Regions from separate parts of the Streptomyces incarnatus genome, predicted to be linked through region 1. Evidence: predicted binding sites of a transcription regulator. Region 1 holds the regulator's gene; each other region holds the start of a gene.

Region 1 (4,183 bases):
GGCGGTGGTGGCGGTGACCAGGGTGAAGGTTCCGGCACGGCGGAGGGAGTCCAGGACCTCCCGGGTCGGCACGCCGAAGTGGAAGGAGACCACCGGCACCGGGTTGTCGAGGAGGACGGCGAGCTTGGCGTCGTAGCCGTCGTCCCGGCCGCTGTCCGGGTCGCCCAGTTCCGTCTCGTACCAGGCGGCCTCTCCGGCGAGCTGGTGGGCGTAGACCTCCACGGCACCGGACTCGGCATACTCGGGCTGCGGCATGAACACGTTCACGCCGAAGGGGCGGCTCGTGAGCCCCCGCAGCTGCTTGATCTCCTGGTACATGCCGTCGGCGGTCTTGTACCCGGCGGCGAGAAACCCGAGGCCGCCGGCCTCGGAGACGGCGGCGGCGAGCTGCGGCACGGAGACGCCGCCCGCCATGGGGGCCTGCACGATCGGGTGGGGGAAGAGATCGGTCAGCGCGGAGGACATGACCGCATGTTGTCACGTCCTTTGAAGGAGTCCGAATCGGGGCGTCCGATGGCATAAACCAACGGCATACGGGGTGCCTAAGCACCCCGTCACAGCCTCCGCGAGTGGCGGCTCAGCGCCCGTTGAACGCGTCCTTCAGCCGGCTGAACAACCCCTGCTGACCCGGCTGGAACTGCCCTTGCGGCCGTTCCTCGCCGCGCAGCTTGGCCAGCTCGCGCAGCAGCCGCTCCTGCTCGGGGTCCAGCTTGGTCGGGGTCTGCACCTCGACGTGGACGACCAAGTCACCCCGGCCGCCGCCGCGCAGATGCGTGACGCCCCGGTTGTGCAGCGGGATCGACTGGCCGGACTGGGTGCCGGGCCGGATGTCGACCTCCTCCATGCCGTCGAGGGTCTCCAGCGGCACCTTGGTGCCGAGGGCCGCGGCCGTCATCGGGATCGTCACCGTGCAGTGCAGGTCGTCGCCGCGCCGCTGGAAGGTCGGGTGCGGCAGCTCGTGGATCTCGACGTACAGGTCACCGGCGGGACCGCCGCCGGGGCCGACCTCGCCCTCACCGGCCAGCTGGATCCGCGTGCCGTTGTCGACACCGGCCGGGATCTTCACGGTGAGCGTGCGGCGGGAGCGGACCCGGCCGTCGCCGGCGCACTCCGGGCACGGCGTCGGCACCACGGTGCCGAAGCCCTGGCACTGGGGGCAGGGCCGCGAGGTCATGACCTGGCCCAGGAAGGACCGGGTGACCTGCGAGACCTCACCGCGGCCCCGGCACATGTCACACGTCTGGGCCGTCGTACCGGGCGCCGCGCCCTCGCCGTTGCAGGTGTTGCAGACGACCGCGGTGTCGACCTGGATGTCCTTGGTCGTCCCGAAGGCCGCCTCGTCCAGCTCGACCTCGATGCGGATCATCGCGTCCTGGCCGCGCCGGGTGCGCGAGCGCGGCCCGCGCTGCGACGCCGTACCGAAGAACGCGTCCATGATGTCGGAGAAGTTGCCGAAGCCACCGGCCCCGAAGCCGCCCGCGCCGGCGCCGCCGGACTGCGAGAGCGGGTCGCCGCCGAGGTCGTAGACCTGCTTCTTCTGCGGGTCCGACAGCACCTCGTAAGCGGCGTTGATCTCCTTGAACCGCTCCTGGGTCTTCGGATCCGGGTTGACGTCCGGGTGCAGCTCGCGCGCGAGCCGACGGAACGCCTTCTTGATCTCATCCTGCGACGCGTCGCGGCGCACGCCGAGAACGGCGTAGTAGTCCGTGGCCACTTACGACTCCGCCAGGATCTGTCCGACGTACCGTGCCACTGCGCGTACCGCTCCCATCGTTCCCGGGTAGTCCATGCGGGTCGGTCCGACCACGCCGAGCTTGGCAACCGCCTCGCCGCCCGAACCGTAGCCGACCGACACCACGGAGGTGGAGTTGAGTCCCTCGTGGGCGTTCTCGTGCCCGATGCGCACCATCACGCCCGGATCCTTCGCCTCGCCGAGGAGCTTGAGGAGCACGACCTGCTCCTCCAGGGCCTCCAGGACGGGCCGGATCGTGAGGGGAAAGTCATGTCCGAAGCGGGTGAGATTGGCGGTGCCGCCGATCATCAGCCGCTCCTCGTTCTCCTCGACGAGTGTCTCCAGGAGGGTGGAGAGCACCGTCGAGACCGTACCGCGGTCCTCGGCCTCGAAGGCCTCCGGCAGGTCCTCGACCAGCGTAGGCACGTCCGTGAACCGGCGGCCCGCGACCCGGCTGTTCAGCCGCGCGCGCAGATCGGCGAGGGAGGTCTCGCCGAAGGGCGCCGGGCAGTCGACCATCCGCTGCTCGACCCGGCCGGTGTCCGTGATCAGCACGAGCATCACGCGCGCGGGGGCGAGCGAGAGCAGTTCCACGTGCCGCACGGTGGACCGGGTCAGGGACGGGTACTGCACGACCGCGACCTGCCGGGTGAGCTGCGCGAGCAGCCGTACCGTACGGGCCACGACGTCGTCGAGGTCGACGGCGCCCTCCAGGAAGTTCTGGATCGCCCGCCGCTCGGGCGCGGTCATCGGCTTCACGCCCGCCAGCTTGTCCACGAACAGCCGGTAGCCCTTGTCGGTGGGGATGCGCCCCGCGCTGGTGTGCGGCTGCGCGATGTACCCCTCGTCCTCCAGGGCCGCCATGTCGTTGCGGACCGTCGCCGGGGACACGCCGAGGTTGTGCCGCTCGGTCAGGGCCTTCGACCCGACCGGCTCCTCGGTGCCGACGTAGTCCTGGACGATGGCGCGCAGTACCTGAAGCCTGCGTTCACTCAGCATCCGCGCGCACCTCCAGCACGTCGTCCCCTCGGTTCCACTCGGTCCTGCGGTTCGTCCGCCTGGCACTCTTCGCAGGCGAGTGCCAGCGTTCCCGGGCCCAGTGTACGGCTGTCGGGTACACCGAGGGCAAGGTCGGTGCGGTCCCGGCGGCTCGTACGGCTAGCGTCGCGGTATGACGGTGACTTGGGAAGAGCTGGGGTGGGAGCGGCTGGCCGCGGGGGTCGGCCGGTGCCGGCTGCCCGGCTGGGACTGCACGGCCGGACTGGTCCTCGGGGAGGGTAGGGCGCTGATGGTGGACGCCGGTTCGAGCCTGGCCGAGGGCGCGCGGCTGCGGGCCCGGGCGGAGGAGCTGGCCGGCGGTCGTGTGACCCATCTCGCGCTGACCCATCCCCACTTCGACCACGTCCTCGGGGCGGCGGCCCTCGCGGGGGCGGAGGTGTACGGGGCGGTGGGCCTGGACGCCGTCTTCGCGTACGAGCGGGAGGAGCTGCGCCTGGACGCGGTCAGAAACGGCCTGCCGGTGGCCGACGCCGACGAGGCGGTGGACGCGCTGGTGCCGCCCGGCCACCTGGTCTCCGGCGAGTGGACGCTGGACCTCGGGGGCGGCCGCCAGGTCCTGCTGGCGAACGTGGGCCCGGGGCACACGGCCCATGATCTGGCCGTGCTGGTCCCGGGGGATCCGGAGGTGGTCTTCTGCGGCGACCTGGTCGAGGAGTCCGGCGAGCCCCAGGCCGGCCCGGACGCGCTCCCGTCCCGTTGGCCGGACGCGCTCGACCGGCTGCTGGCGCTGGGCGGTGAGGACGCGGCGTACGTGCCCGGTCACGGAGCGGTGGTGGACGCGGGGTTCGTACGACGGCAACGTGATCAGCTGGCGACGCGTTTCGGCGTGTCGTAAGTCTTCGGGTACGGCTTCTCCTATCGTCACTCGAATGCGCCAGTACTCCGCCGACCTGACCCCGCCGTGGAAGAAGAAGCAGCAGCCCGCGCCGGAGGTACCGGCGGAGCCGGGCCTGGTGGTGGAGGAGCCCGGCACCGGGTTCTGCGGGGCGGTGATCCGCTGCGAGGCGGGCACGGTGACGCTGGAGGACCGTTTCGGCAAGCACCGGGTGTTCCCTCTGGAGCCGAGGGGCTTCTTGCTGGAGGGGCGCGTGGTGACGCTCGTACGGCCCTCGTCCTCCGGTCCGGTACGGCCCACCCGTACCGCCTCCGGTTCGGTCGCCGTCCCCGGTGCACGCGCCCGCGTGGCCCGCGCCGGCCGCATCTACGTCGAGGGCCGGCATGACGCCGAGCTGGTCGAGAAGGTGTGGGGCGACGACCTGCGCATCGAGGGCGTGGTGGTGGAGTACCTGGAGGGCGTGGACGACCTGCCGTCGATCGTGTCCTCCTTCGCCCCGGGTCCGGACGCGCGGCTGGGTGTCCTGGTGGACCACCTGGTGCCGGGCACGAAGGAGT
Region 2 (4,183 bases), 1.0 Mb from region 1:
GATCAACCGTCAGGTCGATCAGAAGTCCATGTCACCGCCCGGCATGCCGCCGCCGGCCGGCGCGGCGGCCTTCTCCGGCTTGTCGGCGATGACGGCCTCGGTGGTGAGGAACAGCGCGGCGATGGAGGCGGCGTTCTGCAGCGCGGAACGGGTCACCTTCGCCGGGTCGATGATGCCCTCGGCGACCAGGTCGACGTACTCGCCGGTCGCGGCGTTCAGGCCGTGGCCCGGGGTCAGGTTGCGCACCTTCTCCACCACGACACCGCCCTCGAGGCCGGCGTTGACGGCGATCTGCTTCAGCGGGGCCTCGAGCGCGATGCGCACGGCGTTGGCGCCGGTCGCCTCGTCACCCTCGAGCTCCAGCTTCTCGAAGACCTGGGAGGCCTGCAGCAGGGCCACGCCACCACCGGCGACGATGCCCTCCTCGACGGCCGCCTTGGCGTTGCGGACGGCGTCCTCGATGCGGTGCTTGCGCTCCTTGAGCTCCACCTCGGTGGCGGCACCGGCCTTGATGACCGCGACACCGCCGGCGAGCTTCGCCAGGCGCTCCTGCAGCTTCTCGCGGTCGTAGTCGGAGTCGCTGTTCTCGATCTCGGCGCGGATCTGGTTCACGCGGCCGTTGACCTGCTCGGAGGAGCCGGCACCGTCGACGATGGTGGTCTCGTCCTTGGTGATGACGACCTTGCGGGCGCGGCCCAGGAGGTCCAGGGTCGCGTTCTCCAGCTTGAGGCCGACCTCCTCGGAGATGACCTCGCCGCCCGTGAGGATGGCGATGTCGCCGAGCATGGCCTTGCGGCGGTCACCGAAGCCCGGGGCCTTGACGGCGACGGACTTGAAGGTGCCGCGGATCTTGTTGACGACCAGGGTCGACAGGGCCTCGCCCTCGACGTCCTCGGCGATGATCAGCAGCGGCTTGCCCGACTGCATGACCTTCTCCAGCAGCGGGAGCAGGTCCTTGACCGAGGAGATCTTGGAGTTGGCGATGAGGATGTACGGGTCCTCCAGCACCGCCTCCATGCGCTCCATGTCGGTCGCGAAGTAGGCGGAGATGTAGCCCTTGTCGAAGCGCATGCCCTCGGTGAGCTCGAGCTCCAGGCCGAAGGTGTTGCTCTCCTCGACGGTGATGACGCCTTCCTTGCCGACCTTGTCCATGGCCTCGGCGATCAGCTCGCCGATCTGGGTGTCGGCGGCGGAGATGGACGCGGTGGAGGCGATCTGCTCCTTGGTCTCGACGTCCTTCGCCTGCTCCAGCAGGGCGGCGGAGACGGCCTCGACGGCCTTCTCGATACCGCGCTTCAGGGCCATCGGGTTGGCGCCGGCGGCGACGTTGCGCAGGCCCTCCTTGACCAGGGCCTGGGCGAGCACGGTCGCGGTGGTCGTACCGTCACCGGCGACGTCGTCCGTCTTCTTGGCGACTTCCTTGACCAGCTCGGCGCCGATCTTCTCGTACGGGTCCTCGAGCTCGATCTCCTTGGCGATGGAGACACCATCGTTGGTGATCGTGGGGGCGCCCCACTTCTTCTCGAGGACGACGTTGCGACCCTTGGGGCCGAGCGTCACCTTCACGGCGTCCGCGAGCTGGTTCATGCCGCGCTCGAGGCCGCGCCGCGCCTCCTCGTCGAACGCGATGATCTTGGCCATGTGAAGTGGTCCCTCCAGGACTGGGGGTGATTCCTTCGGACCGCGCCCGCGCCCGCGACGGACGGCTCGCCGGCCCGTGGTTCCTTGCCCCACTTGGCCTGCGGGCCTCACCGACCCGGTCCTTCTTTGTCACTCTCACCTTCAGAGTGCTAACGCCAATGATTAGCACTCGGCCTGGTCGAGTGCAAGCGGCTCAGCCGGATCAGCCTGGGGCGAACGGGGCAGCCCGGACACGGCGAAGGGCCCGCACCCTGTGCGAGGTGCGGGCCCTTCGTGCAAGAAACGTTCAGGCGGTGACGCGAACCATGTCGGCCTGCGGACCCTTCTGGCCCTGCGAGATCTCGAACTCGACCCGCTGGCCCTCTTCCAGGGTGCGGTAGCCGTCCATCTGAATCGCGCTGTAGTGGACGAAGACGTCCGCACCACCGTCGACCGCGATGAAGCCGTACCCCTTCTCCGCGTTGAACCACTTGACGGTGCCCTGAGCCATGCCTAACTCCCCTATTACTGGCCCTTGCACAGATCCGCACTTCGCGGATCCGGGTCAGACCTCACCCCCCATCGGACGGGGGCGTGCGCCGGAACGCGTCGACCGCGGCTGAATGTATCTGTCCAACTGCCGTCTGCAACAGGTCAATCGGACGAGAATTCTGGACGGGAACGGTCCGGAATGTGGTGAGAATTCAGCAGACTTCGGGGCAAGTCGGGCTACACAAACCACCACAAAAGCCGCATAAGGCCCGCGTATTTTGGCTGCTTCTCATCGGGTGTGCGGCATGAATTCAGGGCCCCCGACCGGTCCGGCCGAGAGCGCGTTCCCCAACTCTACCGCGCTCAATCACACAGAATTGCCCCCTCCGCTTCTCTCACGGAGGAGGCAATTCGATGAACAATGCGTAACTGAAGTTACCTAAGGTAACGATCAGCCGCCCGCGACGGCCGGAATGATGGACACGCCGGCGCCGTCCGGGGTGGCGGTGTCCAGGCCCTGCTCGAAGCGCACGTCGTCGTCGTTGACGTAGACGTTGACGAACCGGCGCAGCTTGCCCTGGTCGTCCAGCACCCGCGCGGCGATCCCGGTGTGGTTCTTCTCCAGATCGGCGATGACCTCGGCGAGGGTCGCGCCCTCGGCGCTGACCTCCGCCTGGCCACCGGTGTAGGTGCGCAGGATGGTGGGGATGCGAACGGTCACGCTCATGCGAGGCCAGCCTCTCGGAAGGAGTCCAGGGTCGGTCGGATGGTGGCGGTGAGGCCGGTCCCGGCCACCGCGTCCAGGGTCTTCAGGCCGTCGCCGGTGTTGAGGACCACCGTGGTCCTCGCCGGGTCCAGGACGCCGTCCTTGAGCAGCTTGCGGGTGACGCCGACGGTCACGCCGCCCGCCGTCTCCGCGAAGATGCCCTCGGTGCGGGCCAGCAGCTTGATGGCGTCGACGACCTCCTCGTCCGTCACGTCCTCCACGGCACCGCCGGTGCGGCGGGCGATGTCCAGGACGTACGGCCCGTCGGCCGGGTTGCCGATGGCCAGGGACTTGGCGATGGTGTTCGGCTTCTGCGGCCGTACGACGTCGTGACCGGCCTTGAAGGCGGTCGACACCGGCGAGCAGCCCTCGGCCTGGGCGCCGAAGATCTTGTACGGCTTGTCCTCGACGAGCCCCAGCTTGATCAGCTCCTGCAGACCCTTGTCGATCTTCGTGAGCTGGGAGCCGGAGGCGATCGGGACCACGATCTGGTCGGGCAGCCGCCAGCCGAGCTGCTCGCAGATCTCGTACGCCAGCGTCTTGGAGCCCTCCGCGTAGTACGGCCGCAGGTTGACGTTGACGAAGCCCCAGCCCTCGCCGGCCGGGTCGCCGATCAGCTCCGAGCAGAAGCGGTTCACGTCGTCGTAGTTGCCCTCGATCCCGACGAGCTCGCCGCCGTAGACCGCGGCCATGACGACCTTGCCCTGCTCCAGGTCGTGCGGGATGAACACGCACGAGCGGAAGCCGGCCCGGGCGGCGGCGGCGCCGACGGCACCGGCGAGGTTGCCGGTGGAGGAGCAGGACAGGGTGGTGAAGCCGAAGGCGCGGGCGGCCTCCAGGGCCTGGGCGACCACGCGGTCCTTGAAGGAGTGGGTCGGGTTGCCGGAGTCGTCCTTGACGAACAGCCCGCCGGTGACGCCGAGTTCGGCGGCGAGGTTGTCGGCCTTGACGAGCTTGGTCCAGCCCGGGTTCAGGTTCGGCTTGTCGGTCACGTCGGCCGGGACCGGGAGCAGCGGCGCGTACCGCCAGATGTTGGCGGGGCCGGCCTCGATGCGGCGGCGCAGCTCCTCGGTGTCGTAGGCGGAGAAGTCGTAGGCGATCTCCAGCGGGCCGAAACACTCCTCGCAGGCGAACACCGGGCCGAGCGGAACACGGTGACCGCACTCGCGACAGCTCAGGGCCGCGGCGGGACCGAGGTCGACGGTGGAATCGGTGGAGCTTGCAACTGTCTGCACAGCCATGGAGGCGAGGCCCTTTCTCCTCATCTTCCTCACGACGCACCTCGCCGTGAGACGGATTTGGCAC
Region 3 (4,183 bases), 2.2 Mb from region 1:
GAACGGGATCCGGATCGAGTCGGGCGAGCCGACCCCTCAGGAGCTCGCCGCCGTCCTGGTCGTCCTGCACAGCGTGGTGAACCACCGCGTGGGGGACCTGCCCGCCGATGTCATCCGCCCGGCGTCCTGGGCCCGTCAGGGACGCACCCACCGGCCGGCCGCGGTATGGGGCCGGACGGCGTGACGTGCGCCGGCGCGGGGGCCGGCGGAAACGGGACAGGCCCGGCGCTCGAGAGGAGCGCCGGGCCTGTCGGGGCTGTGCCCGGTCGGGTCAGTGGGCGTGGCCGTGGCCGTGGCCCGCGGCGGCCGGCTCTTCCTCTTCCTTCTTCTCGACGACCAGGGTCTCGGTCGTGAGCAGCAGGGAGGCGATGGAGGCGGCGTTCTCCAGGGCGGAGCGGGTGACCTTCACCGGGTCGATGACGCCGGCCTTGACCAGGTCGCCGTACTCACCGGTGGCGGCGTTGTAGCCGTTGCCCTTCTCCAGGTCCTTGACCTTGGAGACGATGACGTAGCCCTCCTGGCCGGCGTTCTCGCCGATCCAGCGCAGCGGCTCGACCACGGCGTTGCGGACGACCGCGACACCGGTGGCCTCGTCGCCGGCCTTGTCGAGGTTGCCCTCGAGGACCTTGGAGGCGTGGACCAGGGCGGAGCCACCACCGGAGACGATGCCCTCCTCGACCGCGGCGCGGGTCGCGGAGATGGCGTCCTCCAGACGGTGCTTCTTCTCCTTCAGCTCCACCTCGGTGGCGGCGCCGACCTTGATCACGCACACGCCGCCGGCCAGCTTCGCGAGGCGCTCCTGGAGCTTCTCGCGGTCCCAGTCGGAGTCGGTGTTCTCGATCTCGGCCTTGATCTGGGCGACGCGGCCCGTCAGGTCCTCCTGCTTGCCGGCACCCTCGACGATGGTGGTGTCGTCCTTGGTGACGGTGACGCGGCGGGCGGAGCCGAGCACGTCCAGGCCGACCTGGTCGAGCTTGAGGCCGACCTCCTCGGAGATGACGGTGGCGCCGGTGAGGATCGCCATGTCCTGCAGCATCGCCTTGCGGCGGTCGCCGAAGCCGGGGGCCTTCACCGCGACGGCGTTGAAGGTGCCGCGGATCTTGTTGACGACCAGGGTCGACAGGGCCTCGCCCTCGACGTCCTCGGCGATGATCAGCAGCGGCTTGGAGGAGCCGGCCTGGATGACCTTCTCCAGCAGCGGCAGCAGGTCCTGGATGGAGGAGATCTTGCCCTGGTTGATGAGGATGTACGGGTCCTCCAGGACGGCCTCCATGCGCTCCTGGTCCGTCACGAAGTACGGCGACAGGTAGCCCTTGTCGAAGGCCATGCCCTCGGTGAAGTCCAGCTCCAGACCGAAGGTGTTGGACTCCTCGACGGTGATGACACCGTCCTTGCCGACCTTGTCCATCGCCTCGGCGATGAGCTCGCCGACCTGCTGGTCCTGGGCGGACAGCGCGGCGACGGCGGCGATGTCGGACTTCTCGTCGATCGGGCGGGCCGAGGCGAGCAGCTCGTCGGAGACGGCCTTGACGGCGGCGTCGATGCCCTTCTTCAGGGCGGCCGGGGAGGCGCCGGCGGCGACGTTCTTCAGGCCCTCGCGGACCAGCGCCTGGGCGAGCACGGTGGCGGTGGTGGTGCCGTCACCCGCGATGTCGTTGGTCTTGGTCGCCACCTCCTTCACCAGCTGCGCGCCGAGGTTCTCGTACGGGTCCTCGATCTCGACCTCGCGGGCGATCGTGACACCGTCGTTGGTGATGGTGGGGGCGCCGAACTTCTTGTCGATGACGACGTTGCGGCCCTTGGGGCCGATCGTCACCTTCACCGTGTCGGCCAGCTTGTTGACGCCGCGCTCGAGGGCGCGACGGGCGTCCTCGTCGAACTTCAGGATCTTCGCCATGACAGCGGGAGCCCTCTCGGAAATCTATGGGTGGTAAACGACTGCGCCCCGGGCGCCCGGCTTCGTTATCGGTCGCGGGGGCCAGGGGCGCAGCTCAAAAGCAATGAATTGCTTCGAGGTGGTCTTACTTCTCGATGATCGCGAGCACGTCGCGAGCCGAGAGGACGAGGTACTCCTCGCCGTTGTACTTCACCTCGGTGCCGCCGTACTTGCTGTACAGGACGACGTCGCCGACCTTGACGTCGAGCGGAAGGCGCTCGCCGTTCTCGAACCGGCCCGGGCCCACGGCGAGGACGGCGCCCTCCTGGGGCTTCTCCTTCGCGGTGTCCGGGATGACCAGGCCAGAGGCCGTGGTCTGCTCGGCGTCCAGCGGCTGGACCACGATGCGGTCCTCGAGCGGCTTGATGGCAACCTTGGAGCTGGCGGTCGTCACGATCCGACCTCCCCCTTCGGAGATCTCACGGGGTTAACTGTCTGAGGTGGCGACCAGGTCGATCCGTCGTCGCGGGTGCCGGACCTGCCCGTCGCTTTGTTGGCACTCTCCAGTGGGGAGTGCCAGAGCCGAGACTATGACCGCGATTAGCACTCGGTCAAGCGGAGTGCCAATGCCGTGCGGCGCGTCGGCCGGATCCCTGTCGGCGCCGGGCTGTTCGGTGGGCCGGAGTCGCCCCGCCGTCCTGGGGGCTGCCGCCCCCGGACCCCCGCTGTCGGGCCTGGCGGCCCTCGTCCTCAAACGCCGGACGGGCTGGAAGGTGCCGACCGTCGCTAAAAACGCCCCCGGCCCCGAAACGGCCTACAGGTAATCCTCCAGCCGCCCCACCGTCAGCCCCCGCTGCTGCACCCTCCGCAGCACCCGCGCCGTGCGCTCCCTGAGGCTCGGGCCCGTCGTCTCGTCCGGGCCGATCAGGATGATGTCGCCGGGGCGGAGGTGGTGTTCGCCGTGGGTGTAGACGAGGTCGGTCGGGGTCATCGCGGCGCGCCAGAGGACGACCGCGGAGATGCCGCAGCCGGCCGCCGCGCGCAGGGTGGTGTGGTCGTACGCGCCGTACGGCGGGCGGAAGAGGCGGGCGGTGAGGCCGAGGCGGGATCTGAGCCGGTCCTGCTGGCCGCAGATCTCGGCGCGCTGCCCGGCGTACGGCAGTCCGGCGAGCGCGCGGTGGTCGAGGGTGTGGTTCTGGATGCCGGCGCCGAGCCGGTGCAGGCGGGCGAAGTGGCCGTAGGCGGGGGCGGCGACGCTGTCGGTGAGGAACATGCTGACCGGGAGCCGGAGTTCGCGGACCATGTCGACGAAGCGGGGGTCCTGGTCGGCGCCGTCGTCGTAGGTGAGGAAGACGACCCGGTCGTGGGTGGGGACGTGGTCCAGCACGCGGGGCAGGGTGCGGCCGCCGGTCTGCGGGGTGAGCGCGAGGGCGTGGGCGGCGGGCTGCGGCGGGCGGGCGAGGGGCTCGGTCAGGCCCCAGCGGCGGTAGGTCTGGTCGGGGGCGGCCCCGTGCGGGCGCACTCCCTCCGCGGCCTTCTTGCCGAGGCGTTCGATGGGGTCGACTGACTGGGCGCAGCCGGTGAGGAGCAGGGCCGAGGCGAGGAGCGCGCCGAGGTAGCGGGCCGGGCGGCGCCACCCGGAACCCGCGTTGCGGCGGCCCGCCCCCGGCCTCACAGGTAGTCCTCCAGGCGGGCCACGGCGTAGCCCTCACGGGTGACCTTGTTCAGGAAGCGGCGCATGTCGTCGACCATCGTGCCGTTCCAGTCGGAGCGGCCGCGGAAGTGGGTGAGGACGATGTCGCCGCGGCGCATCCTCTGGTCGTCCTCGCGGTACTCCCAGTGGTCGACGTAGACCTCCTCGTTCCAGATCGGCGCGTACTTGATGCCGCAGGCCTTGGCGGCGCGCAGGGTGTCCTGGTTGTAGTTGCCATACGGCGGCCGGAAGACCGTCGGACGCCTGCCGAACTGCTTCTCCATGATGTCCTGCATGCCGCAGATCTCGTCCTTCTGCTCCTCGTAGGACAGGCCCGGCAGGTAGGGGTGGGTCAGCGTGTGGTTGTTCAGGGTGTGGCCGTAGGACTGCATCCTGCGGAAGTAGCCGTAGTCGTCCTTGACCAGGTAGTTGCTGAGGAAGGCGGTGTAGGGGATCTTCAGGTCCTGCATCATCCGCAGGAACTTCGGGTCCTTCTCCGAGCCGTCGTCGATGGTAAGGAAGACGATCTTCCGCTTGGTGGGGATCGTGGTGAAGACGGGCGGCAGGTCCCAGTCCTCCTGGTGACCGACCTCGAAGCCCGCCCGCGCGGTGAT

The links. The regulator HrcA, encoded in region 1, represses chaperone genes, less so after heat shock. The targets are predictions, from matches to a motif close to TTNGCACTCNGNNNNNCNGAGTGCNAA.
Region 2: groL (chaperonin GroEL) is a predicted target of HrcA. The motif match lies at 1,804-1,830, and genes of this name have one in related genera.
Region 3: groES (co-chaperone GroES) is a predicted target of HrcA. The motif match lies at 2,477-2,503, and genes of this name have one in related genera.

The regions. Positions count from the first base shown of each region.
Region 1 covers NZ_CP011497.1:5,715,253-5,719,435, reverse strand. The annotation lists gene ABB07_RS25775 (nitronate monooxygenase) at 1-465, opposite strand, end outside; gene dnaJ (molecular chaperone DnaJ) at 578-1,714, opposite strand; gene hrcA (heat-inducible transcriptional repressor HrcA) at 1,715-2,731, opposite strand; gene ABB07_RS25760 (MBL fold metallo-hydrolase) at 2,904-3,626, shown strand; gene ABB07_RS25755 (DUF3097 domain-containing protein) at 3,661-4,183, shown strand, end outside.
Region 2 covers NZ_CP011497.1:4,703,514-4,707,696, reverse strand. The annotation lists gene groL (chaperonin GroEL) at 19-1,641, opposite strand; gene ABB07_RS21195 (cold-shock protein) at 1,928-2,131, opposite strand; gene ABB07_RS21190 (MoaD/ThiS family protein) at 2,564-2,839, opposite strand; gene thrC (threonine synthase) at 2,836-4,119, opposite strand; SAM riboswitch class I at 4,137-4,183, opposite strand, start outside.
Region 3 covers NZ_CP011497.1:3,495,050-3,499,232, forward strand. The annotation lists gene ABB07_RS15425 (acyl-CoA carboxylase subunit beta) at 1-2, shown strand, start outside; gene ABB07_RS15430 (acyl-CoA carboxylase subunit epsilon) at 1-184, shown strand, start outside; gene groL (chaperonin GroEL) at 272-1,897, opposite strand; gene groES (co-chaperone GroES) at 2,022-2,330, opposite strand; gene ABB07_RS15445 (polysaccharide deacetylase family protein) at 2,691-3,551, opposite strand; gene ABB07_RS15450 (polysaccharide deacetylase family protein) at 3,548-4,183, opposite strand, start outside.